Nitrobacter winogradskyi Nb-255: one gene and its partner. The protein of the gene in region 1 binds, or shares a complex with, the protein of each later gene. Links are inferred from orthologs where the notes say so. Each region holds a gene or a part of one and is shown in the gene's direction. Other genes may lie near its edges. The genes, in order: ccmE and ccmB.

What was found.
Region 2: the proteins of ccmE (region 1) and ccmB are in contact, whole or in part, in a solved structure (PDB 8CE8), measured with the Escherichia coli proteins. The link is inferred for Nitrobacter winogradskyi Nb-255 from one-to-one orthologs.

The regions. Positions count from the first base shown.
Region 1 is NC_007406.1:1,292,266-1,303,442, forward strand. Bases 4,755-7,671 are described here. They hold ccmE (cytochrome c maturation protein CcmE), read left to right. Parts: upstream 4,755-5,927; coding sequence 5,928-6,416; downstream 6,417-7,671. Other genes in these bases: ccmI (c-type cytochrome biogenesis protein CcmI), read left to right, coding at 4,790-5,893; NWI_RS06170 (heme lyase CcmF/NrfE family subunit), read left to right, coding at 6,413-7,671. Also shown: NWI_RS06135 (hypothetical protein), read left to right, coding at 1-109; NWI_RS06140 (response regulator transcription factor), read left to right, coding at 384-1,055; NWI_RS06145 (sensor histidine kinase), read left to right, coding at 1,045-2,442; NWI_RS06150 (RT0821/Lpp0805 family surface protein), read left to right, coding at 2,549-2,977; NWI_RS06155 (hypothetical protein), read left to right, coding at 3,236-4,627; more of NWI_RS06170, read left to right, coding at 7,672-8,398; NWI_RS06175 (cytochrome c-type biogenesis protein), read left to right, coding at 8,451-8,969; NWI_RS06180 (Do family serine endopeptidase), read left to right, coding at 9,154-10,704; NWI_RS06185 (response regulator transcription factor), read left to right, coding at 11,036-11,177. UniProt on the Escherichia coli protein: Heme chaperone required for the biogenesis of c-type cytochromes. Transiently binds heme delivered by CcmC and transfers the heme to apo-cytochromes in a process facilitated by CcmF and CcmH.
Region 2 is NC_007406.1:351,895-362,862, reverse strand. What follows is about bases 4,088-6,795. They hold ccmB (heme exporter protein CcmB), read left to right. Parts: upstream 4,088-4,961; coding sequence 4,962-5,630; downstream 5,631-6,795. Other genes in these bases: NWI_RS01665 (DsbE family thiol:disulfide interchange protein), read left to right, coding at 6,639-6,795; ccmD (heme exporter protein CcmD), read left to right, coding at 6,463-6,642; NWI_RS01675 (heme ABC transporter permease), read left to right, coding at 5,726-6,457; ccmA (heme ABC exporter ATP-binding protein CcmA), read left to right, coding at 4,286-4,888. Outside these bases: NWI_RS01695 (DUF1223 domain-containing protein), read right to left, coding at 323-1,078; aconitate hydratase AcnA, read right to left, coding at 1,343-4,060; more of NWI_RS01665, read left to right, coding at 6,796-7,232; NWI_RS01660 (septation protein A), read right to left, coding at 7,279-7,881; signal recognition particle-docking protein FtsY, read right to left, coding at 7,992-8,939; NWI_RS01650 (RluA family pseudouridine synthase), read left to right, coding at 8,970-9,764; NWI_RS01645 (DEAD/DEAH box helicase), read left to right, coding at 10,009-10,968. UniProt on the Escherichia coli protein: Required for the export of heme to the periplasm for the biogenesis of c-type cytochromes.

The DNA.
Region 1 (11,177 bases):
CAAAAACGCCACCGCCGAGGAGATCGATGCGGTGTTGGCCCGGATCAACGCGGAGGTTGACCTGTTCCTGAGTCCGCTGCCGCCCGACGACGGCTCGACCACGACGTAACGGCGGCTGGGCGTCCGGTGCAGGCGGGCCTGCTTCGGACGGAAACAAGGCGTAAGCGGGTTCCTATGGCGTTTTCGAGCGAAGTGGATACCGGTTCGCGTGAAGAAAACGCGTTAAATCAAGGCCAGAAGCGAAAAGGCTATAGTGTGGTGGTTCGGAAGTTCGCATCAAAGGTTGCGGCAAGGGTATGCGAACTTCGGAATCGGGACATTAGCGTTCATTTGCCATTCACGCGGTGACGGTTCATCCTGAAGGGAGGAATCAGGAGCCCGCTTTGCGCCTTCTCGTCGTCGAGGATGATCCCGATCTCAATCGTCAGCTCACGACAGCGCTGACCGACGCCGGCTACGTCGTCGATCGCGCGTTCGACGGCGAGGAGGCGCATTTCCTCGGTGACAGCGAACCTTATGACGCGGTGGTGCTGGACATCGGCCTGCCGAAGATGGACGGCATTTCCGTGCTGGAAGCCTGGCGGCGGGGGGGCCGCACCATGCCGGTCCTGATTCTCACCGCGCGGGATCGCTGGAGCGACAAGGTGCAGGGGTTCGACGCCGGCGCTGACGACTATGTTGCGAAACCCTTCCATCTGGAGGAAATCCTGGCGCGGATGCGCGCGCTGCTGCGACGGAGCACGGGGCACGCGCACTCCGAACTGACCTGCGGGCCGGTGACGCTGGATACCCGCACGGGCCGCGTCAGCGTCGGCGGCAATCCGGTCAAGATGACGTCGCATGAATACCGGCTGCTGGCCTACCTCATGCACCATATCGGCCGGGTCGTGTCGCGCACCGAACTGGTCGAACATCTTTACGATCAGGATTTCGATCGTGACTCCAACACAATCGAAGTGTTTGTCGGCCGTATTCGCAAGAAGCTGGACGTCGATATCATCCAGACGGTACGCGGGCTCGGCTATCTGCTCACGCCGCCGGCAGATGCGCGTTAGGGAAATTCTAGGCTTTCGTTCCAATTCGCTGGCGTCGCGGCTGTTCCTGTCGGCGACCGCGTGGGTCGTGGTCGTGCTCCTCGTGACCGGCGTGGTGCTGTCTTCAGTCTATCGCTCGGCGTCCGAGCGTGCCTTCGACCGCCGCCTCAATCTCTATCTCCGCACCCTGATCGCCGAAGTGACGGCGCCCGACGAGCCGGATGACCGTCAGTTCCAGTCGCTCGGTGAGCCGCTGTTCGATCTGCCCTTGTCGGGCTGGTACTGGGAGGTCGACCGTACCGATCCGGGCAAAGCGGAAACCCGCGCATCGCGCTCGCTATGGGACAAGAAGCTCCCGAAGCTCGTGGATCAGGGCATTGCGCTTTCCTCGTCCGGAGTCCGCGCCGGATATGTCGACGGGCCCGAAGGTCAAATCCTCCGCATGGCGGAGCGGCCGGTCGATCTCGGCGCCGACGGCAAGTTCCGTGTCGCCGTGGCCGGAGACGCCTCGGAAATTTTCGATGAAACGAGGGCTTTCGACTATTACCTCGGCGGCACCTTCGCCGCGCTCACGATCGGATTGCTTCTCACCACGATCTTTCAGGTGCGATTCGGTCTTGCGCCGCTGAAACGGATCTCGGACGCGATCGCCGACATCCGGTCGGGCCGCGCGGAGCGACTGGAAGGTGAATTCCCCGTGGAGATCGCGCCCCTTGCCTGGGAGACCAACGCGCTGATCGATGCCAACCGGGAGATCGTCGAGCGTGCCCGCACCCACGTCGGCAACCTCGCGCACGCGGTCAAGACGCCGCTTTCGGTTATCATCAACGAGGCCAGCGCGCATGAGGGCGATTCCTTCGCCGCCAAAATGCTCGAACAGGCCGGGATGATGCGCAACCAGGTCGCCCATCATCTGGAGCGCGCCCGCCTGGCTGCGCGGCTCACCGTCATTGGAACGGTGACGGATGTCGCGCCCGTCGTCGAGGCGCTGCGCAGGACCATGGAGAAAATTCATCGCGATCGCGATATCACGATTGAGGTCGACGTCAGTCCGGGGACGAAATTTCGCGGCGAACGCCAGGATCTTGAGGAGATGGTCGGCAATCTTGTAGACAATGCCTGCAAGTGGGCGCATTCGCGGGTGTTCATCACCACGTCCGTCCGTCCGCCTTCCGGAGTTGAGCCTGCGATGCTGCACATTACCGTCGACGATAACGGTCAGGGATTGTCGGATGCCGAGCGGATGCAGGCCTCGCAGCGCGGCCGCCGCATCGACGAGACCAAGCCGGGATCCGGACTGGGGTTGTCGATCGTCACCGATCTTGCAGCCCTCTATGGCGGTCGCCTGACGCTGGATACCGCGCCGATCGGCGGATTGCGCGCCGAACTGTTGCTGCCGTCAGCTTGAGCCCCGGTTTGCTGGTCGTCCCATGTCGAAGTCCCGCCCGCATCACCCGTTCCCGTGCAATCGAATGCGGAATCCGTCCGGCGAAAAGCGCCGGGGGAGCGTGAATATGCTGCTGATTGCCGTGGCGGCGACGCTCGCTCTCGGCGGTTGCGACACGACGGGTTCCGGCGGCCCTGACGCTCCCGGCCTGACGGCCTTCGCCGGCTTCTGGGAAGGGGCCACCGGTCCCGCGACAGCCGCGGCGCTGGGTGGATTGATTGGACCGAAACTCGGTTCCGCCCTGGATGACAACGACCGTCGGCTGGCCTATCAGGCGCAGATCGATGCGCTTGAGCGTGGCGCGCCGGGCGCGCCGATTACCTGGCGCAATCCGGATAGCGGCCGTCACGGCAATATCGTCGCCGGACCGGAATATGAGGTGGAGGGTGCGACATGCCGCGGCTATTCCCACACCGTCACGATTGCCGGTCAACTCCAGACCGTGCGCAGAACCGCTTGCCGGAACGCTGACGGACGCTGGACCGCGACCGGCTGATTGTAAGGCCGCAAAATTTGAATCAAATCAAAGCCTCACTGACCAGCATTCAAGCATGGAATGAGTCCTCCCCGCTCCCTGATGAAATGCGAAGCGGGATCGCGTTTCTGATTTGACGTATTTTCTTGGCGCGAGCCGTTATCCCGTTGTCTCGAAACTCCTCCGGCCCGGCGCAACGCATCCTTAAGACCGCGTCTGATATGAGGCGCTACGGGCTTTCCGGTGTCCGCGCGATCGTTCGCGTGAAGATGTGCGTGCATGGACCAGACCTCGATCGAACGGCTGAAGGACTACCTTGCGCAGCTTCCGCCGAAATCGCAGGCGTTGTTGATGCGGGAGTTCGAGCGCGCGGTGGAGCGCGGCGAAGACGCTGCGGTCGCGAACCTCGTTCTCGGGGAGCTGCGCCGGATTGACCCCCAATCGGGTGACAGCGAGCAGCGGAGTGAAGACCCGGTCCGGCATCTGTTCCGTCCCCTCGATCCGTTTCTCGTGGAAGACAATGTCGTGCCGCGCTCCGGCCAGATCCGGCGCAACTCGCTCGTGCCGGTCTGGCGTTGGCTGGCGCGCGAGGGCGCGCCGGATGACGCGCGCGCGTTCGAGGCCGTGCTGGCGGCTGAGGCCGGATCGGCATCCGGGATCGAGACGGCGGCACGGGTTTTCCAGCCGGTGGCGGCAGCCGCCATCCTGCGAATCCTTACGGATAGTTCCGGCATCAACCGCCAGCGGACGCTTGGCCGCATCAGCGCTCCCGGCGTCATTGAAGATCTGCCCGCGATCGCGGCGGTTCTGCACGCGCGCGAAGCCCTCGACACCCTGAATATTCGGCTGCCTGGTTTTCTGCCTGTCTTCGGCGAGCCGCAGATCGCCTCCCTGATGACGGCGCTCAATGTTCCTTCCCTGCAAACGCCGGCGGCCTTGCCGTTTGCGTTGTCGCTGGTGATGCAGCGCCTGTCGGCACCGTGGCAGATCATCCGCCTCGCGGTTCAGGTCGCGGGGTCGGACGATGAGATACGCGTGGCGGCGACGCCTTATGGCGTGGCCGTCAAGATGGCGCTCGACGATCTGTCGCAGACGTCGGCCGTTCTGCGGGCCGATATCCGGCGCGGCCGGTTCGAGAATGTCTCCCGGCACTTGAAGACCTTGCACGACGGTGTTCGCGGGCTAAGGACCGAGCTTGATATCCGAACCGATTCCGGCTGGGGGCGTCAGCTCGCGGCGATCAGGGTCGATATTTCCGAGGTTCTGCAATCGGAGATCGAAGGCGTCGCCGGCCGTGTGCGGCGTATTTTGCGTCAGCGGCCCGACAAGGACATTCCAGCCGGCGCAAAACTCGACTCGATCGAGGTCGAGGAAACCGCCGCGTTGATCGATTTTGTCGCGGTATGCCGGACCTACGCCAGCGAACTGGCCATCAACGAAGTCACGACGCGCACCTATTCGGACTTGCAGCATTACGTCGAGAGGACCTCCGAAACCCTTGTCGAAGCGCTTCGCAACGGCGATGAGCGCGTGCGGGCGTTCCGGCAGCAGCAGGTCAAGGCGGTGATCCGTTTTTGCGAGGTTCTGTTCGGCCGGGATTACTCGTCGCTGATGAGCCGGGCGGCGGACCACGCGCTCACGGCCGAACGCAAATCGTCGCGGGCAGGGTGAGCGGGCGTCCGTGTTTCCGATAAACGCTATTAAATCATGCGGTTGTGGATGTTTACCGTCAATTGTGCCGCAATTGTCAATTGCGTCCGTATTCCAGTCGTGATGTAACCCGGCCGTCGAACGGCCGCTCCCGGCGCCGCTACCAGATGGAACCCTGATGAGATGACGGTGTGGTTTGTGTTCGCGCTGATGACCGCCGGTGCGGCTTTCGCGGTGCTGTGGCCGCTCGGTCGGTCAGGCAGTCGGCGAACCTCGGGCGGCAGCGAGACCACGGTTTACCGCGACCAACTGGCCGAGGTCGGGCGCGATGCCGCCGCCGGCCTGATCGGCGAGGCGGAGGCGGCTGCGGCGCGGGTCGAGATCGGGCGCCGGCTTCTGGAAGCGGCTGACGCGGAACGTCATCAGCCGCAGGATTCGAAACTCTGGCTGCGCCGTGCGGTGGCGGTGGTCGCGCTGGCGGGAATCCCGTTGCTGGCGTTCGCGACCTACCTCCCTCTGGGATCGCCGCAAATGCCCGATTTCCCCCTCGCGGCGCGCATTCAAACCGCCGATGCGTCGCAATCCCTCGACAGCCTCGTGGCGCGTGTCGAATCGCACCTGGAGAAGAATCCCGGCGACGGCCGGGGCTGGACCGTACTGGCGCCGATACTCGCGAAGCTCGGCCGCTTCGACGACGCGGCGCGCGCCTATCGCAACGTGATCACGTATGAGGGCGAGACCGCGCCGCGCCGCGCCGATCTCGGGGCGGCGATCGCGGGGGCGGCCAACGGCATCGTCACCGCCGAGGCGAAGAAGGAGTTCGAGCGGGCGCTCGCCCTGAACCCGCAGGAGGCGAAGGCGCGCTTTTTCCTTGGAATGGCCGCGCAGCAGGACGGCCGCAGCGCCGACGCCATGAAGATCTGGAAAGCCCTGCTGGCCGATGCGCCTGCGGATGCGGAATGGCGCGTGACCGTGCAGGAGGCGCTGGCGCAGCTCGGGGACGGCGCGCCTCGCCCGACGGAAGAAGCGGTGGCCGCGGCGAGCGACATGAACGAAGCGGATCGCTCCGCGATGATCCACACGATGGTCGACCGGCTGGCGGCGCGCCTGAAGCAGGACGGCAACGATGTCGAGGGATGGCTGCGCCTCGCCCGCGCCTATATGGTGCTCAATCAGCCGGAGAAGTCGCGCGCCGTGCGCGATGACGCGCGCCGCGCGCTCGGGCGGAATGAAGCAGGGTTGCGCCAGCTCAACGAAGGGTTCAAGGCGCTCGGGATAGACGGATGATCGAGGTATTTGCTTTGCGCGCAGGTGGTGAAACATGACTCGCAAGCAGCGGCGCTTGACGATGATCGGCGGAGCGCTCGTGGTGCTCGGCATCGCGGCCGCGCTGGTGCTTAATGCCCTGCGCGATTCCATCGTGTTTTTCTCGACGCCGATGATGGTGTCGGAGAAGCATATTCAGCCGGGGCAACGCTTTCGGCTAGGCGGGCTGGTGCAGACCGGTTCGCTGGTCCGCGGTGACAATCTCGCCGTTTCATTCAGGGTGTCTGACGGGAGCGCCACCCTCCCGGTGAGTTACAAGGGCATTCTGCCTGATCTGTTCCGCGAGGGGCAGGGGGTGGTCGCCGAGGGCGCGCTTGATAATTCGGGTGTGTTCCAGGCCGACACCGTGCTGGCCAAGCACGACGAGACCTACATGCCGAAAGAGGTCGCGGATGCCTTGAAGAAGCAGGGGCATTGGAAGGACGATTATGGCGCGCAGCCCGGAGCCGCTGAAGCTTCTAGCAAGCAGGAGGTGTCGCAATGATCGCCGAGGCCGGGCATTTCGCGCTGGTGCTGGCGCTCGGGCTCGCGCTGATCCAGTCCGTGGTTCCGATCATCGGCGCAAGACTGCACGACGGCGCGTTGATGAACGTGGCGCGCTCGACCGCGCTGGCGCAATTGCTGTTTGTCGCCGCTTCGTTTTTCGCGCTTGCGACGCTGTACGTGGTTTCCGATTTCTCGGTCCTCAACGTCTTCCAGAATTCCCACTCGCTGAAGCCGATGATCTACAAGATCACCGGCGTCTGGGGCAATCACGAAGGCTCCATGCTGTTGTGGGTGACGATCCTCGCTTTGTTCGGCGGGCTGGTCGCGGCGTTCGGCAATAATCTTCCGCTGACGCTGCGCGCCCATGTGCTGGCGGTGCAGGGCTGGGTCGCGACCGCGTTCTACCTGTTCATCCTGCTGACATCGAATCCGTTCACGCGGATCGCCAGCCCGCCGATGGAGGGGCGCGATCTCAATCCTGTGCTGCAGGATATCGGGCTCGCGGTACACCCGCCGATGCTTTATCTCGGCTATGTCGGCTTCTCCATCGCGTTCTCCTTCGCGGTCGCCGCCCTGATCGAAGGCCGCATCGACGCAGCCTGGGCGCGCTGGGTGCGGCCATGGACGCTGGTGGCGTGGATTTTCCTCACCCTCGGAATCGCGATGGGATCGTACTGGGCCTATTACGAACTCGGCTGGGGTGGCTGGTGGTTCTGGGATCCGGTCGAGAACGCCTCGCTGATGCCGTGGCTGGCGGGAACGGCGCTGCTGCATTCCTCGGTGGTGATGGAAAAGCGCAACGCGCTGAAAGTATGGACCATCCTGCTCGCGATCCTGACGTTCTCGCTGTCGCTGCTCGGCACCTTTTTGGTGCGTTCGGGCGTGCTGACGTCAGTCCATGCCTTTGCTACCGACCCGACGCGCGGCGTCTTCATCCTGCTGATCCTCTGCACCTTCATCGGCGGCAGCCTCACCTTGTTTATCTGGCGTGCGTCCACTCTGAAGCAGGGCGGCTTGTTCGCGCCGGTCTCGCGCGAAGGCGCGCTCGTGCTCAACAACCTGTTCCTGACCACGGCCTGCGCCACCGTGTTCGTCGGCACGTTGTATCCGCTGGCGCTCGAGGTCATCACCGGCAACAGGATTTCGGTCGGAGCGCCGTTCTTCAACCTGACGTTCGCGCCCTTGTTCGTCCCGCTGCTGATCGCGGTGCCGTTCGGCCCGCTGCTGGCGTGGAAGCGCGGTGATCTGCTCGGTGCCTCTCAACGGCTGATCGCCGCCGGGGTCGGCAGCGTGATCGCCGTGGCCGTGCTGTGGGCATGGACGCGTGGCGGCAGCACCTTCGCGCCGCTGGCGATCGGACTGGCGGTGTTCGTGATTATCGGCGCTCTCTGTGATCTCGCCGAGCGCGTCAACCTGTTTCGTGCGTCGCTGCCGGTTTCCCTGCGCCGCGCGAAAGGATTGCCTCGTTCGGCGTGGGGCACGGTTTTCGCCCATGCCGGCCTCGGGGTAGCCTTGATCGGCATCGTCTGCGAAACCACCTGGAATACCGAATACATCGCCTCGATGAAGATCAACGACGTGGCGCGGGTCGGTGGCTACAGTCTGACGTTCGAGGGTACGACGCAGCATCAGCGATCCAACTATCGCGAAGATATCGCGCGCTTCACCGTCAGTCGGGACGGGCAGCCGATCGCGGTCATGATGCCCTCCAAGCGTAACTTCACGACGCGCGCGGCTTCGACCACGGAAGCGGCGCTGCTGACGCGTGGCGCGAGCCAGCTCTACATCTCGCTCGGTGAAGCCACCGCCGATGGGTCGATCGCGGTGCGCATCTATCACAAGCCTATGGTGTTGCTGATCTGGTTCGGTCCGGTCCTGATGGCCTTCGGCGGCGTGCTGTCGCTGTCAGACCGGCGCTTGCGGGTCGGTGCGCCGAAACCGGCGAAGGCCGGCTGGCGCACGCTCCAGCCGGCGGAGTAAGGCTGCCATGCGTGAACTCGTACAAACCCTGTCGTCGTTGTGCGGACGGTGCATGGCGTGGAACAGGTTCCTGCCTGTTCTCGGCGCGATCCTTTGTTTTGGGCTCTTGGCGGTGTCTTCCGCTCATGCGGTGCAGCCGGACGAGGTCATGACCGACCCCGCTCAGGAAGCGCGCGCGCGCGACCTGTCGCGCGGGTTGCGCTGCATGGTGTGCCAGAACCAGTCGATCGACGATTCCTCGGCGCCGCTGGCGCGGGATCTCCGTCTGCTGGTGCGGGAGCGGATCGCCGCCGGCGACAGCAATCAGCAGGTGCTAGATTTTCTGGTGGCCCGTTATGGCGACTACGTTCTGCTGAAGCCGCCTTTTGAGACGAGTACGCTGCCGCTCTGGCTTCTGACTCCGCTGCTTCTGGCCGGCGGCGGACTGGCGCTGTGGGGATACAGCCGGCGGCGGTCAAAAGCGGTGAAGGCCGCTCAGGAGGCTCCACCGCGTTTGAGCGAGGAAGAAGAAGCCCGGCTCGCGAAACTGGTGGCGATCGAACGCGCCGCCGGCGAGGAGTCGAAGGCTTGAGCCGATAACCGGTTTTCGATCCGCGACCTCGTGATGTGTGCGCCAAACCGCCGCACGAGGCGTTTGCTGTTGTTACGAAACATTAATTTCTTGGTCAGCGCGCGGTAAGGTGCGAATACCCATCTTCAGGGACATGAAGTGCCGGTTTTCGGCACTATATCAAACCTGTCTTTTGGAGATCCGCATGACCGACCTGCCGTCTTCCCAGTTAAAGCCCATTCGTTCTGGGGTCACCGCGCGCAGGTTCGCGTTGATGGCGTCTGTCGTCGCGGGTGTTGGCGTAGCCGCTTACGGGCTAAGCCCTTCCGCAGACAAGGCCGAGTTCTTCATAAGTCCCGCTTATGCGCAGGTCAACACCGACGTGAGCAAGGTCGCGCAGCCGATCGGCTTTGCCGACATCGTCGAGCGGGTGAAGCCGTCGGTAATTTCGGTCAAGATCCGTATGAAGGACAGGGCGGTGGCCAGCGGGGACGATTCGCCGTTCCAGCCGGGCTCGCCCATGGAGCGGTTTTTCCGCCGCTTTGGCGGACCGGATGGCCTACCGCCAGGAATGCGCGGCCGGCGCGGTCCTGGCCTCGTGACAGGGCAGGGCTCCGGCTTCTTCATCTCGGCTGATGGGTATGCTGTGACCAACAACCATGTCGTCGACGGCGCGGACAAGGTCGAAGTCACGACCGACGACGGCAAGACCTACACCGCCAAGGTGATCGGGGCTGATCCGCGCACGGACATTGCCCTGATCAAGGTCGAGGGCGGCTCCAGTTTCCCGTTTGCGAAACTGTCGGATGACAAGGTGCGGATCGGCGATTGGGTTCTCGCGGTCGGCAATCCGTTCGGTCTTGGCGGTTCGGTGACCGCCGGCATCGTGTCGGCCAGCGGCCGTGACATTGGCACCGGCCCCTATGACGACTTCATCCAGATTGACGCCCCGGTCAACAAAGGTAATTCCGGCGGCCCGGCTTTCAACATGAAGGGCGACGTCATCGGCGTGAATACCGCGATCTATTCGCCGTCCGGCGGCAGCGTCGGCATTGCGTTCTCGATTCCCGCGAATACGGTGAAGAGTGTCGTTGCTCAGCTCAAGGACAAAGGGTCGGTGAGCCGCGGATGGATCGGCGTCCAGATCCAGCCGGTGACTTCCGACATCGCCGACAGCCTCGGTCTCAAGAAAGCCGAAGGCGCGCTGGTGGCTGAGCCGCAGGCCAACAGTCCGGCGGCCAAGGCGGGTATAAAGTCCGGCGACGTGATCACGGCCGTCAATGGTGATCCGGTCAAGGACGCGCGCGAACTGGCGCGGACCATCGGTAGCTTGGCGCCGGGAACGTCGATCAAGCTCAACGTCCTGCGCAAGGGCACGGACAAGGTCGTCAACCTGACGCTTGGCACTCTGCCCGACACCGTCGAAGCCCGAGCTGACCACTATGGCGATCGTGGCTCATCGCGCGACAACGATATTCCCAGGCTTGGTTTGACCGTTGCGCCGGCAGGATCGGTTGCGGGTGCCGGCGGGGAAGGGGTCGTCGTGGTTGACGTGGATCCGAAAAGCCCCGCGGCCGAGCGCGGGTTCAGGGAAGGCGACGTGATTTTGGAGGTCGCGGGAAAGAGCGTGTCCAGCTCCGCCGACATACGCGAGGCAATCAAGGCGGCGCGCGCGGAAGACAAGAACAGTGTTTTGATGCGGGTTCGCACCGGCAGCACGGCGCGTTTCGTCGCAATGCCAATTGCGAAGGGTTAAGGCATGATGCCGAACGGAAGAAATCGATTCCCGGATTGGATCATGCCGATCAAAGACAAGGCTCGGTCGGGCTCGACGCGGTCCGATCGGACTTGAGGTGCGAGCCTTGCAAGAGATGGAAAGCGTCGCCGGCATCAGTCGCCCCCCGCCGGCGGCACTTTCCGGGGACGGGTCAAAAGTCCGTTCCCTTGATTGCCTTCCGATCGGAATAGCCCCCCTCCGTCGGAAGGACTAGGGCGGTGGAGTTGCCCCAAGCTTCACCGCCCGTTTTTTGCACGGCGGCCGCCGGGGCGTGGTCTTTGCGGTCTTGCGCGCGCGGAATGAGCGCGCCATGGTGATGGAAAGACAACCTTTGGACAATTCCAGTAACCAGATGCGCCTGCTGATCATCGAGGACGATCGCGAGTCCGCGGACTACCTCGTGAAGGCGTTTCGCGAGGTCGGACATATCGCGGAACTCGCCAGAGACGGCG
Region 2 (10,968 bases), 940 kb from region 1 along the record:
GTTCCTCGCGCTACCGCGGCGCCCGGATAACAAGAACGTTAGGTAAAATCATAATGCAGCCCAAATTCCGACAAGCAACCGCCCCGCTGAACTGCGAAAAAACATTCTCTGCGATGGCCCGATTCTTTTGGAACCGGTTCCTCAGCCCCCAGCCCCCCGGGGCCATCAGGATCGGGCCTATTCGCAGAGATCAATTTCGGAGTTGCAAAAGCCCGGACCCGGTGTCGGGCTTTTTCTTTTTAGAGTATCCTGAAGGCAGGCCGCATTCATCGCGCAGGATTCGGGTCGCGGAAAATGAGAATCCGTATCAATGCAGCCAATCTCAATGCAGCAAGGTGTAGGCCGCGCCGAGCATCCGGCCGGGTCTTTCGCGATTGCCATCCTGGACATAGACAACCGCAGCATCGACGCCGTTATGGGCGATATTCTCGATTGGCACCGCCCAGGTGCCCGCCTTGCCCGTCCAGTCACCGACCTTGAGCCAGTTCCTAACGACATTGTGGTAGGTCACTTCGCGGCCGCTGTTCTCTCCGCGCCCGATCGCAATCGGGACCGCCCTGGAAACCGCACAGACCCAGATTTCGCCGCGACCCGAAAGATGCTTGCCGTTGGCGGATGCGACTGACACATTGAGCTGCCTGCCAGAGACCGACATTGAAACCGGCACCGACATCACATCCTGGCTTTGTTGCGTATCGCGGACCGCCCTTTCGATGGCCCCGCGATCGCTGCCGATCACATGGGCCGATCCATTGACGATCACCTGCGGCGTGTAGACATCGCGGTCGCCGCGCATCTGCGAATAGGCTTTCTGGCGCGCGGTGAAGCGATTGTCCGCGAGCGTATCCTTCCAGCCGAGATAATCCCAGTAATCGATCGGCATGCTCAGCGCGACGATCGACGGGTCCTTTGAAAGATCACCCAGAATTTCATCGGCGGCCGGACATGAGGAGCAACCCTGCGACGTGAACAGTTCAACCACCGCGCGCGGCTCCGCCAAAGCTGCACGACTGAGCGCGACAAGCGCGCAAACGCCGAGCGCACCGGACAGTCGTGTCAAACCACCACGAGACATCATCAAGATCACCGAAACCGCGGCACGGCGGGGGGCCTGCGGCATGAAGGAAAAGCACACTTTAAGAATGCGAGAAGCCGGCATTTTGATAGGCTGCCCCTCGCTTGCCCGCCACTCAATTCGCGGTGAAGGCCTCATACGTCAAGTGCGCCGTTCTGACATTCATCGCTCCGGCGATCGCGGCCCTCGGGATACGAATGTCAAACGCACGTCCGAGGGGCTATGCGCGCTTGAACGCGATGCGAATGTCGGAATCGGATCAGCAGGTCAAGCCGCGAGTTTGCGCAGCACATAGTGCAGGATGCCCCCGTTGCGATAGTAGTCGAGTTCGTCGAGCGTATCGATGCGGCAGAGCAGCAAGACGCGGCGAAGCGAGCCGTCGCGGGAAACGATATCCGCCGACAACTTCTGGCGCGGCTTCAGATCGCCCTGCAAGCCGCGAATCGTCACCGTCTCATCCCCCGTGAGCCCGATGGACTGCCAGGACACGCCGTCCTCGAAGGTCAGTGGCAAGACGCCCATGCCGACGAGGTTGGAGCGGTGGATGCGCTCGAAGCTCTCGCAGATCACCGCGCGCACGCCAAGCAGCCGCGTCCCCTTGGCTGCCCAGTCGCGCGACGAACCGTTGCCGTATTCGGCGCCGGCGAACACGACAAGCGGCACATTCTCCTGCTGGTACTTCATCGCGGCGTCATAGATCGACATCTGCTCGCCGTCCGGCCAGTGCCTGGTCGAGCCGCCCTCCGGGACCGCGCCGTCGGCGCCCCTGAGCATGAAGTTCTTGATACGGATATTGGCGAAGGTGCCCCGCATCATCACTTCATGATTACCGCGCCGCGTGCCGTACTGATTGAAATCCGCCGGGCGCACCTGATGTTCGCTGAGATATTGTCCGGCCGGCGACGTCAGCTTGATCGCACCGGCCGGCGAGATGTGATCGGTGGTGATCTTGTCGCCAAACATGGCCAGGATGCGCGCATCCACGATATCCTCGATCGGCTCCGGCTCCTTCTTCATGCCATCGAAGTAAGGCGGGTTCTGCACATAGGTCGAATTCATGTTCCAGCGATAGGTCTCGCTCGCAACGGTCTGGATCTTGCGCCAGTTGTCATCGCCCTTGAACACGGCGGCGTACTTCTTCTTGAAGATTCTCGAGGTCACGTACTTCTTGATGAAGGCGTTGACCTCCTTCGAGGTCGGCCAGATATCCTTAAGGTACACCGGCTTGCCGTCAGTGCCCGTGCCGAGCGGCTCGCGGCTGAGATTTTTGGTCACCGAGCCCGCCAGCGCGTAGGCGACGACCAGCGGCGGCGAGGCAAGATAATTCGCCTGCACGTCCGGCGAAACGCGGCCCTCGAAATTGCGATTGCCCGACAGAACCGCAGCGGCGACGATGCCGTTGTCGTTGACCGACTTTGAAATCTCCGGCGCCAGCGGCCCCGAATTGCCGATGCACGTGGTGCAGCCGAAGCCGACAAGATTGAAACCCACCTTGTCGAGATCCTGTTGAAGCCCGGACGCCGCGAGATATTCGGCGACCACCTGGCTGCCCGGCGCCAGCGACGTTTTCACCCAGGGCTTCGCGGCCAGCCCTTTCGCCGCAGCCTTGCGCGCCAGCAGCCCGGCGGCCATCAGCACGCTCGGATTGGATGTGTTGGTGCATGAGGTGATCGCCGCGATCACCACGTCGCCATGTCCGAGATCGAAGTTGCGGCCTTCGACCGGGAATCGCGCCCCGGCGTCGGTCTTTCTGTATTCGTCGGCGAGCGCGCCGGCGAATCCATCCGCGACCGCCGACAGCGGCTGCCGCCCCTCCGGCCGCTTCGGTCCCGCGAGCGACGACACCACCGTTCCAAGATCGAGCGCCAGCTTTTCTGTGAAGACCGGATCGGCCGAAGCGGAGCTGCGAAACAGGCCTTGCGCCTTGGCGTATTTCATCACCAGCGCGACGCGGGCCGGCGGCCGGCCGGACGTCTTGAGATAATCGATGGTCGCCGCATCGATCGGAAAGAAGCCGCAGGTCGCGCCGTATTCCGGCGCCATGTTGGCGATGGTCGCCTTGTCCGCGACCGACAGATGATCGAGGCCAGGTCCGTAGAACTCGACGAACTTGCCGACGACGCCCTGCTTGCGCAGCATCTGGGTAACGGTGAGCACGAGATCGGTGGCGGTCACCCCTTCCTTCAGCGCCCCCTTCAGCTTGAAGCCGACCACGTCGGGCAGCAGCATCGATAGCGGCTGGCCAAGCATGGCGGCTTCCGCCTCGATGCCGCCGACGCCCCACCCCAAGACGGCAAGGCCATTGACCATGGTGGTGTGGGAATCGGTGCCGAGCACCGTATCCGGATAGGCGACCTCGGTGCTGGCGGTCTTCTTGCCGATCGTCAGCCTTTCCTTTCGCGTCCACACCGTCTGCGCCAGATATTCAAGATTGACCTGATGGCAGATGCCGGTGCCGGGCGGCACCACCGCGAAATTCGAGAACGCCTTCTGTCCCCATTTCAGGAACTCGTAGCGCTCCCGGTTCTGCCTGTACTCCTCGACCACGTTGCGGGCGAACGCCTTGTTGTCGCCGAAGAAGTTCACGATCACGCTGTGGTCGATGACAAGATCGACCGGCACCAGCGGATTGATCTTCTCAGGCTTGCCGCCGAGATTCTGCATCGCGTTGCGCATCGCCGCGAGATCGACCACCGCGGGCACGCCGGTGAAATCCTGCATCAGAACGCGAGCCGGACGGAAGGCAATCTCGTGCTCGAGCCTGCGCTTTCTCAGCCATTTGGCGAACGCGGCGATGTCTTCCTTCTTCACCGAGCGTCCGTCCTCGTTGCGCAGCAGGTTTTCCAGCAGCACCTTCATGGAATAGGGCAGCCGGGAGATGCCCTTGAGGCCATTCTTCTCCGCGGCCGGCAGACTGTAGTAAGCGTAAGTCTTGTCTCCGACCTTGAAGGTTTTCAGGCACTTGAAGCTGTCGAGCGAAGCCATGTGAGAAATCCCGAATTAACGTCTGAGGTACCGGCCAGCAAACCAATAGGGTATTGAAACACCGCTGACGCACCAACCCCCGGGGTTTCGCTGCGGCGCGTTTTGTGCTGCATCAGTTCCAGTTTTATAGAGTCTTTCCAGATCGTCCGCCACCGCCCCTCAAATGCTTGTACCCCGCCTTTCAGCCATACACAGAAACGCGACAGTTCCGCGAACAGGACCGCCATGAGACTTTCAGGGAACGGATTGCGATGCGTCAGAGGAGGACGGGAGGTGTTCTCCGGCCTCGATGTGGCGGCGGAGTCGGGCCACGCCGTGGCGATCACCGGCCCTAACGGCGCGGGGAAAACGTCCCTGCTCCGGCTGCTCGCGGGTCTTTTGGCGATAGCGGACGGGTCGATCAGCCTTGAAGGCGGCGATCCCGAGTTGACGCTGCCGGAACAGGCGCATTACCTCGGCCATCGCGACGCCCTCAAGCCTGCGCTCACGGTCAGCGAAAACCTGTCGTTCTGGCGGGATTTCCTCGGCGGCGGGAAATCGGGCGAATCGGATGCGCTCGCGGCGGTCGGGCTCGACCATGTCGCGCATCTGCCGGCGGCCTATCTCTCGGCCGGACAGCGGCGACGGCTGTCCATCGCACGGCTCCTGGCCGTCAAGCGCCCGGTCTGGCTGCTGGACGAACCGACCTCGGCCCTCGACGTCACCGGTCAGGCCGCCTTCGCCGCGATCATGACCGGCCATCTCGCGGGCGGCGGCATCATTCTGGCCGCGACCCATACGCCGCTCGGCATCGCCGCGCGGGAACTGCGGATCGGAGGCGCGGCATGAGGTTGGCTCCAATCCACATGCGACGAGCCTTGCCCCTCCTTCCCTCGTGGGAAAGAAGAAAAGGGTCCTCTTCATGACCGCCCTCGCCGCCGTGATCCGCCGGGATGTGCGCGTCGCGCTGCGCGTCGGCGGCGGCGCGCTGATCGGGGTGCTGTTTTTCCTGACCGTCGTGGTGCTGATGCCGTTCGCGGTCGGCCCCGATCTCGCGCTCCTGAAAAAACTCGGGCCCGCGATTCTCTGGCTCGGCGCGCTGCTGGCGAGCCTGCTGACGCTCGATCGCCTGTTCACCGCCGATCACGATGATGGTTCGCTTGACCTGATCGTCATGGGCCGCACGCCGCTCGAACTCGTCTGCGCCGCGAAGGCGCTGGCGCACTGGCTGGCCGTAGGGTTGCCGCTGGTCGCCGCGACGCCCGTGCTGGGGTTGCTGCTCAACCTGGACGCCGTCGCGACCGGTGCCGTGGCGCTGACGCTCCTTGCGGGAACGCCGGCGCTCACCTTCACGGGAATGGTCGGCGCCGCCCTCGCCGTCGTCCTGCGCCGCGGCGGGCTGCTGCTCTCGGTGCTGGTGCTTCCGCTGTCGATCCCGGTTCTGATTTTCGGCGTCGCCGCTTCCAATGCCGCGATGTCCGGACCATCGCCGTTCGGCACTCCGTTCTCGATTCTGTGCGCGCTGTCGCTGGCGAGCCTGGTCATCGGTCCGTTCGCCGCCGCCTCAAGCCTGCGGCACGGGCTGGATTGAGGCGCTTGATGCAGCCAATCAATTTTTGCTCAAGGAGGAAACCGGACGCAAATCCGCATTGCCTGCGGTAGCTCCGGCGACTATCAGTGGTGCCCATGTCGTTGATTGACCTCGCCAACCCCTCCCGGTTTCTCACGCTTGCCGGCCGGATTCTGCCGTGGCTCGTGGCGGTCACCGCGCTCGTGCTCGCGGTCGGCCTCTACCAGTCCGCCATCGCGCCCGATGACTATCAGCAGGGCGCGACCGTGAAGATCATGTTCATCCACGTTCCGAATGCGTGGCTGTCGATGTTCGTGTGGGGCGTGATGAGCGTCGCGGCGCTGGGCACGCTGGTGTGGCGGCATCCGCTGGCCGACGTCGCGGCCAAGACCGCAGCGCCGATCGGCGCGGCCTTCACATTTCTCGCGCTGCTGACGGGATCGCTGTGGGGCCGACCGATGTGGGGCACCTATTGGGAATGGGATGCGCGGCTGACCTCGGTTTTGATCCTGTTCCTGATGTATCTTGGCCTGATGGCGCTATGGCGCGCGGTCGAGGATCCGTCGCGCGCCGCGCGCGCCGCCGCGGTGCTGACGCTGGTCGGCTCGGTCAACATTCCCATCATCAAGTTCTCGGTCGACTGGTGGAATACGCTGCATCAGCCGGCCTCGGTGGTGCGCATGGGCGGCTCGACGCTCGACCGCGCCTTCCTGATTCCCCTCGTGGTGATGGCGATCGGCTTCACCCTGCTGTTCCTGACGCTGCATATCGCGGCGATGCGGAATGAAATCCTGCGCCGGCGCGTGCGCACCTTGCAGATGCTGCAAGCCAGCAAATCGGTGGCGTGACAATCATGGCGCTCGGTCCCTATGCCTCATTCATCGTGACATCCTACGTGTCGGTCGCAGCCGTGGTTGTCGCGCTCATTGTCTGGGTGATCATGGATTACCGCCGTCAGAAGGCGCGCCTGCGCGGCCTTGAAGCCGCGGGCGCGGTCAGGCGATCGGGACGCAGCGCAGCGGAGGTTCAATGACCGACCCTGAGCCGCCCGCCGCCGCGCCGAAACGGCGCTGGCTGATGGCGCTGCCGCTCGTGCTCTTTGCCGCGCTGGCGCTCCTGTTCTGGTTCCGGCTCGGCGACCGCGACATTTCGCGAATCCCCTCGGCGCTGATCGGCCGCGCCGCGCCCCAGATCCCGCTGCCGCCACTGTCCGGCCTCATGGCGGACGGCAAGCCGGTGCCGGGGATCGACCCCGCGACCTTCGTGGGCAAGGTCAGCCTGGTCAACGTCTGGGCGTCCTGGTGCGTCCCCTGCCATAGCGAGGCGCCGCTGCTGACCGAGTTCGCCAAGGACCGGCGCGTGCAATTCGTCGGCATCAACTACAAGGACGCCTCCGACAACGCCCGCCGCTTCCTCGGCCGCTACGGCAACCCGTTCGATGTCGTCGGCGTCGACAGCAATGGCCGGGCCTCCATCGAATGGGGCGTCTACGGCGTGCCCGAGACCTTCGTGGTCGCGCGGGACGGCACCATCGCCTACAAGCTGGTCGGGGAAATCACCCCTGAGAACATCGAAGCGGTGCTGAAGCCGGAAATCGAAAAGGCCCTGAAAGCGGGCTCCTGATCCAGCCCCGTTCGTCTTTCCGGCCGGCCAGCTTATAGGCAAGTCATCAGTTCTTGCTGACATCCCCTTCCCGGGCATCGCTGGCTTCCAGAGTGGCCGGCTCCAGATGATGGCGCCGGGTCAGCGGCATCTGCATCATGGCGAAGATCATGGTGAGCGGGACCGCTCCGAAAACCTTGAAATTGACCCAGAAGTCCGTGCTCTGGGTCCGCCAGACGAATTCGTTCAGGACGGCCATCGCCGCAAAGAACAGCGCCCAGCGCAGCGTCAACAGCCGCCAGCCGCGCGGCGTCAGGTTGAACACCTGATCGAACATGATCGCGATGAAGGAGCGGCCGAACAGCAATCCGCCGCCGAGCACCGCCGCGAACAGGGCATAGATGATGGTGGGCTTCACCTTGATGAAGGTCTCATCATGCAGAACCAGCGTCAGCGTACCGAACACGATGACGATGACCGCCGTCACCAGCGCCATCAGCGGGATATGTCGCGTCACCGCATAGGACGCGATCATCGCCGCCACGATCGCCACCATGAACGCGGCCGTTGCCACGAACAGCCCGAACTTCGCATTGGCGGCGAAGAACACCAGCAGCGGACCGAGTTCGGTCGCGAGCTTGAATAGCGGGTGCGGTTGCGACTTGTTCATCATCCTGCCTGTTATGACCGGCTTTATCCGCAACAGCGGATGAAGCCGGTGTTTCGCGCGGTTTCGGTAGTCCCGGCATGCCCGCCCGTGGGGTTCGGGCACGATAAAAACTAATGCTCGATCCCCGCGACCGCCCGCGCGAAATCGCCTGCCGTAAACGGCGCGAGGTCGTCCACTCCTTCGCCGACGCCGATGAAGTGCACGGGCAGCTTATGCTTCTCCGCGAGCGCCACCAGAATGCCGCCGCGCGCCGTGCCGTCCAGCTTGGTCATCACCAGCCCGGTGACGCCGGCGGTGCGATGAAACGCCTCGACCTGCGACAGCGCGTTCTGTCCGACCGTGGCGTCGAGCACGAGCAACACGACATGCGGAGCCGACGAATCGACCCTGCGGATGACGCGAACCATCTTTTCCAGTTCGTTCATCAGCTCCGCCTTGTTCTGCAGGCGGCCCGCGGTGTCGATCAGCAGCACGTCGCTGTTCTGGTTTCGCGCCTCGGTCAGCGCGTTGAACGCCAGGCTCGCGGAATCCGATCCTTGCGCGCCCGCGATCACCGGCGATCCGGTTCGCTCGCCCCAGACCTTCAACTGGTCGATCGCCGCGGCGCGAAACGTGTCGCCGGCCGCCATCATCACCTTGCGCCCCTCGGCGGACAACTTCGCCGCCAGCTTGCCGATGGTCGTAGTCTTGCCGGAGCCGTTGACGCCGACCACCAGAATAACGAACGGCTTGACCGTTTCGTCGATGATCAGCGGCCGCGCCACCGGAGCGAGGACTTTTTCCACTTCGGTCGCGACGACGGCCTTCACCTCGTCGGCGGAGATCGCCTTGTCATAGCGTCCCTCGCCGACCGCCTCCGCGATGCGTTCGGCGACCGCGGTTCCGAGGTCGGCGCGCAGCAGGACGTCCTCGATATCATCGAGCATGGCGCGGTCGAGCTTGCGCTTGGTGACGAGATCGGCCACCGCCGTCCCGAGCGAAGCGGAAGTCCGCTTGAGGCCGCCGGACAGCCTGCGCCACCAGCTCTGTTTCGGTTGATCCTCGGAACTGTCACTCATCGTGGAGGTGTGTTAGCCGTTTCGACGATCATGCCGCAACCGGAAATAAAGCGAACCGTCGATACGGCCCAGCCGACGCCGGAGGAGATCCAGGCCCGCGTCCTCCACCGCGACGGGCTGATGCTGGTGATCGACAAGCCCGCGGGCATCGCCGTCCATCGCGGCCCCAAGGGCGGCGCCAATCTCGAAGCGTCGTTCGACGCGCTGCGGTTCGGCCTGCCGCGGCCGCCGGTGCTGGCCCATCGGCTGGACCGCGACACCTCGGGCTGTCTGGTGCTCGGGCGGCACCGCAAGGCGACGGCTTCGCTCGGCCTGCTGTTCAAGCACGGCAAGATTTCAAAGACCTACTGGGCCGTGGTCGAAGGCGGCCCGAGCGAGGATGAGGGCGCCATCGATATTCCACTGGGGCGGCTGAACGAAGAACGCGGCTGGTGGCAGAAGCCGGATCCGAACGGGCTGCCGTCGACCACGAAATGGAAAGTGCTGGGGCGATCCTCTCCTGACACCTCCACCGTTTCCGGAGCAGGAGTTCAGTTGACCTGGTTGTCGCTGGAACCGCTTACCGGCCGCACTCATCAACTGCGCGTCCATTGCGCGGCGATGGGCTGGCCGATCGTCGGCGACAACATCTACGGAACCCAGGCCAGTTTACGCCGTTCGCGGAACGAACAATACGTCCCGCGCCTCGACGAGCCGGGCCTGCATCTGCATGCACGCCAGATCGCGATTCCGCTGTCGAGGAACAAGCCTCCCGTGGTGGTCACCGCGCCCGCGCCCGCGCATTTGCACGCGCGGCTCAGGGCGTGCGGCTGGAACGCAGAGTAGGCTAAAGCTCCGCGGGAGAACCTTGGGCGTGCGAGCCGCGACGATTCACCTTGAATCCGCCGCGTTCCTGCTTCATATGGTAACACGACCTTGAAAATGTCAGGTCACTGCGAGCCGCGTGTTCTGGGCCGTTAACGGTCTCTGGCTTGCCCCTTCAGCCAAAGTCAATCGACGCCCCAAACACGCGGGTGTCACCGACGCCCTGGCACGCTCCGGCCGATATGGCCGAGCGCCTGGTCCCATAATGGAAAGAAGCAACCTTTTGTCCTCCTTTCAGGATTTCGGCCTCGCCGATCCGATTTCACGTGCGCTCGCGGAAGAGAATTATCTGACGCCCACGCCCATCCAGGCTCAAACCATCCCTATTGCCCTCACCGGACGCGACCTTGTCGGAATTGCCCAGACCGGCACCGGCAAGACCGCGGCCTTCGCGTTGCCGATCCTGCATCGGCTGCTTCAGAATCGAATCAAGCCGCAACCCAAGAGCTGCCGGGTTCTGGTGCTCAGCCCGACGCGCGAACTTTCAGGCCAGATTCTCGAAAACTTCAACGCCTACGGCCGGCACCTGCGCCTGACCTCGGCCCTCGCGATCGGCGGGGTCCCGATGGGACGTCAGGTCCGCGCCGTGATGCATGGCGTCGAGGTGATGGTCGCAACGCCGGGCCGCCTGCTCGATCTCGTTCAAAGCAACGGGCTGAAACTCGGTCAGGTCGAATTTCTGGTGCTGGACGAAGCCGATCGCATGCTCGACATGGGCTTCATCCACGACATCCGCAAAGTCGTCGCCAAGCTGCCGGCGAAGCGGCAGACGCTGTTTTTCTCGGCCACCATGCCGAAGGACATCGCGGAACTCGCCAACCAGATGCTGCGCGACCCGGCCCGCGTCGCGGTTACGCCGGTCTCCTCGACCGTGGACCGCATCACCCAACGCATCATTCAGGTCGATCATGCAGGCAAGGCCGCGTTCCTGGCCCAGCTTCTGAAGCAGGAACCGGTCAACCGGGCGCTGATCTTCACGCGGACCAAGCACGGCGCCGACAAGGTCGTGAAAAGCCTCGCCAAGTCCGGCATCAGGTCCAACGCGATCCACGGCAACAAATCGCAGAACCACCGCGAACGGGTGCTGGCGGAGTTTCGGGCCGGCGAGATCCGGACGCTGGTTGCGACCGACATCGCGGCACGGGGCATCGACGTCGACGGGATC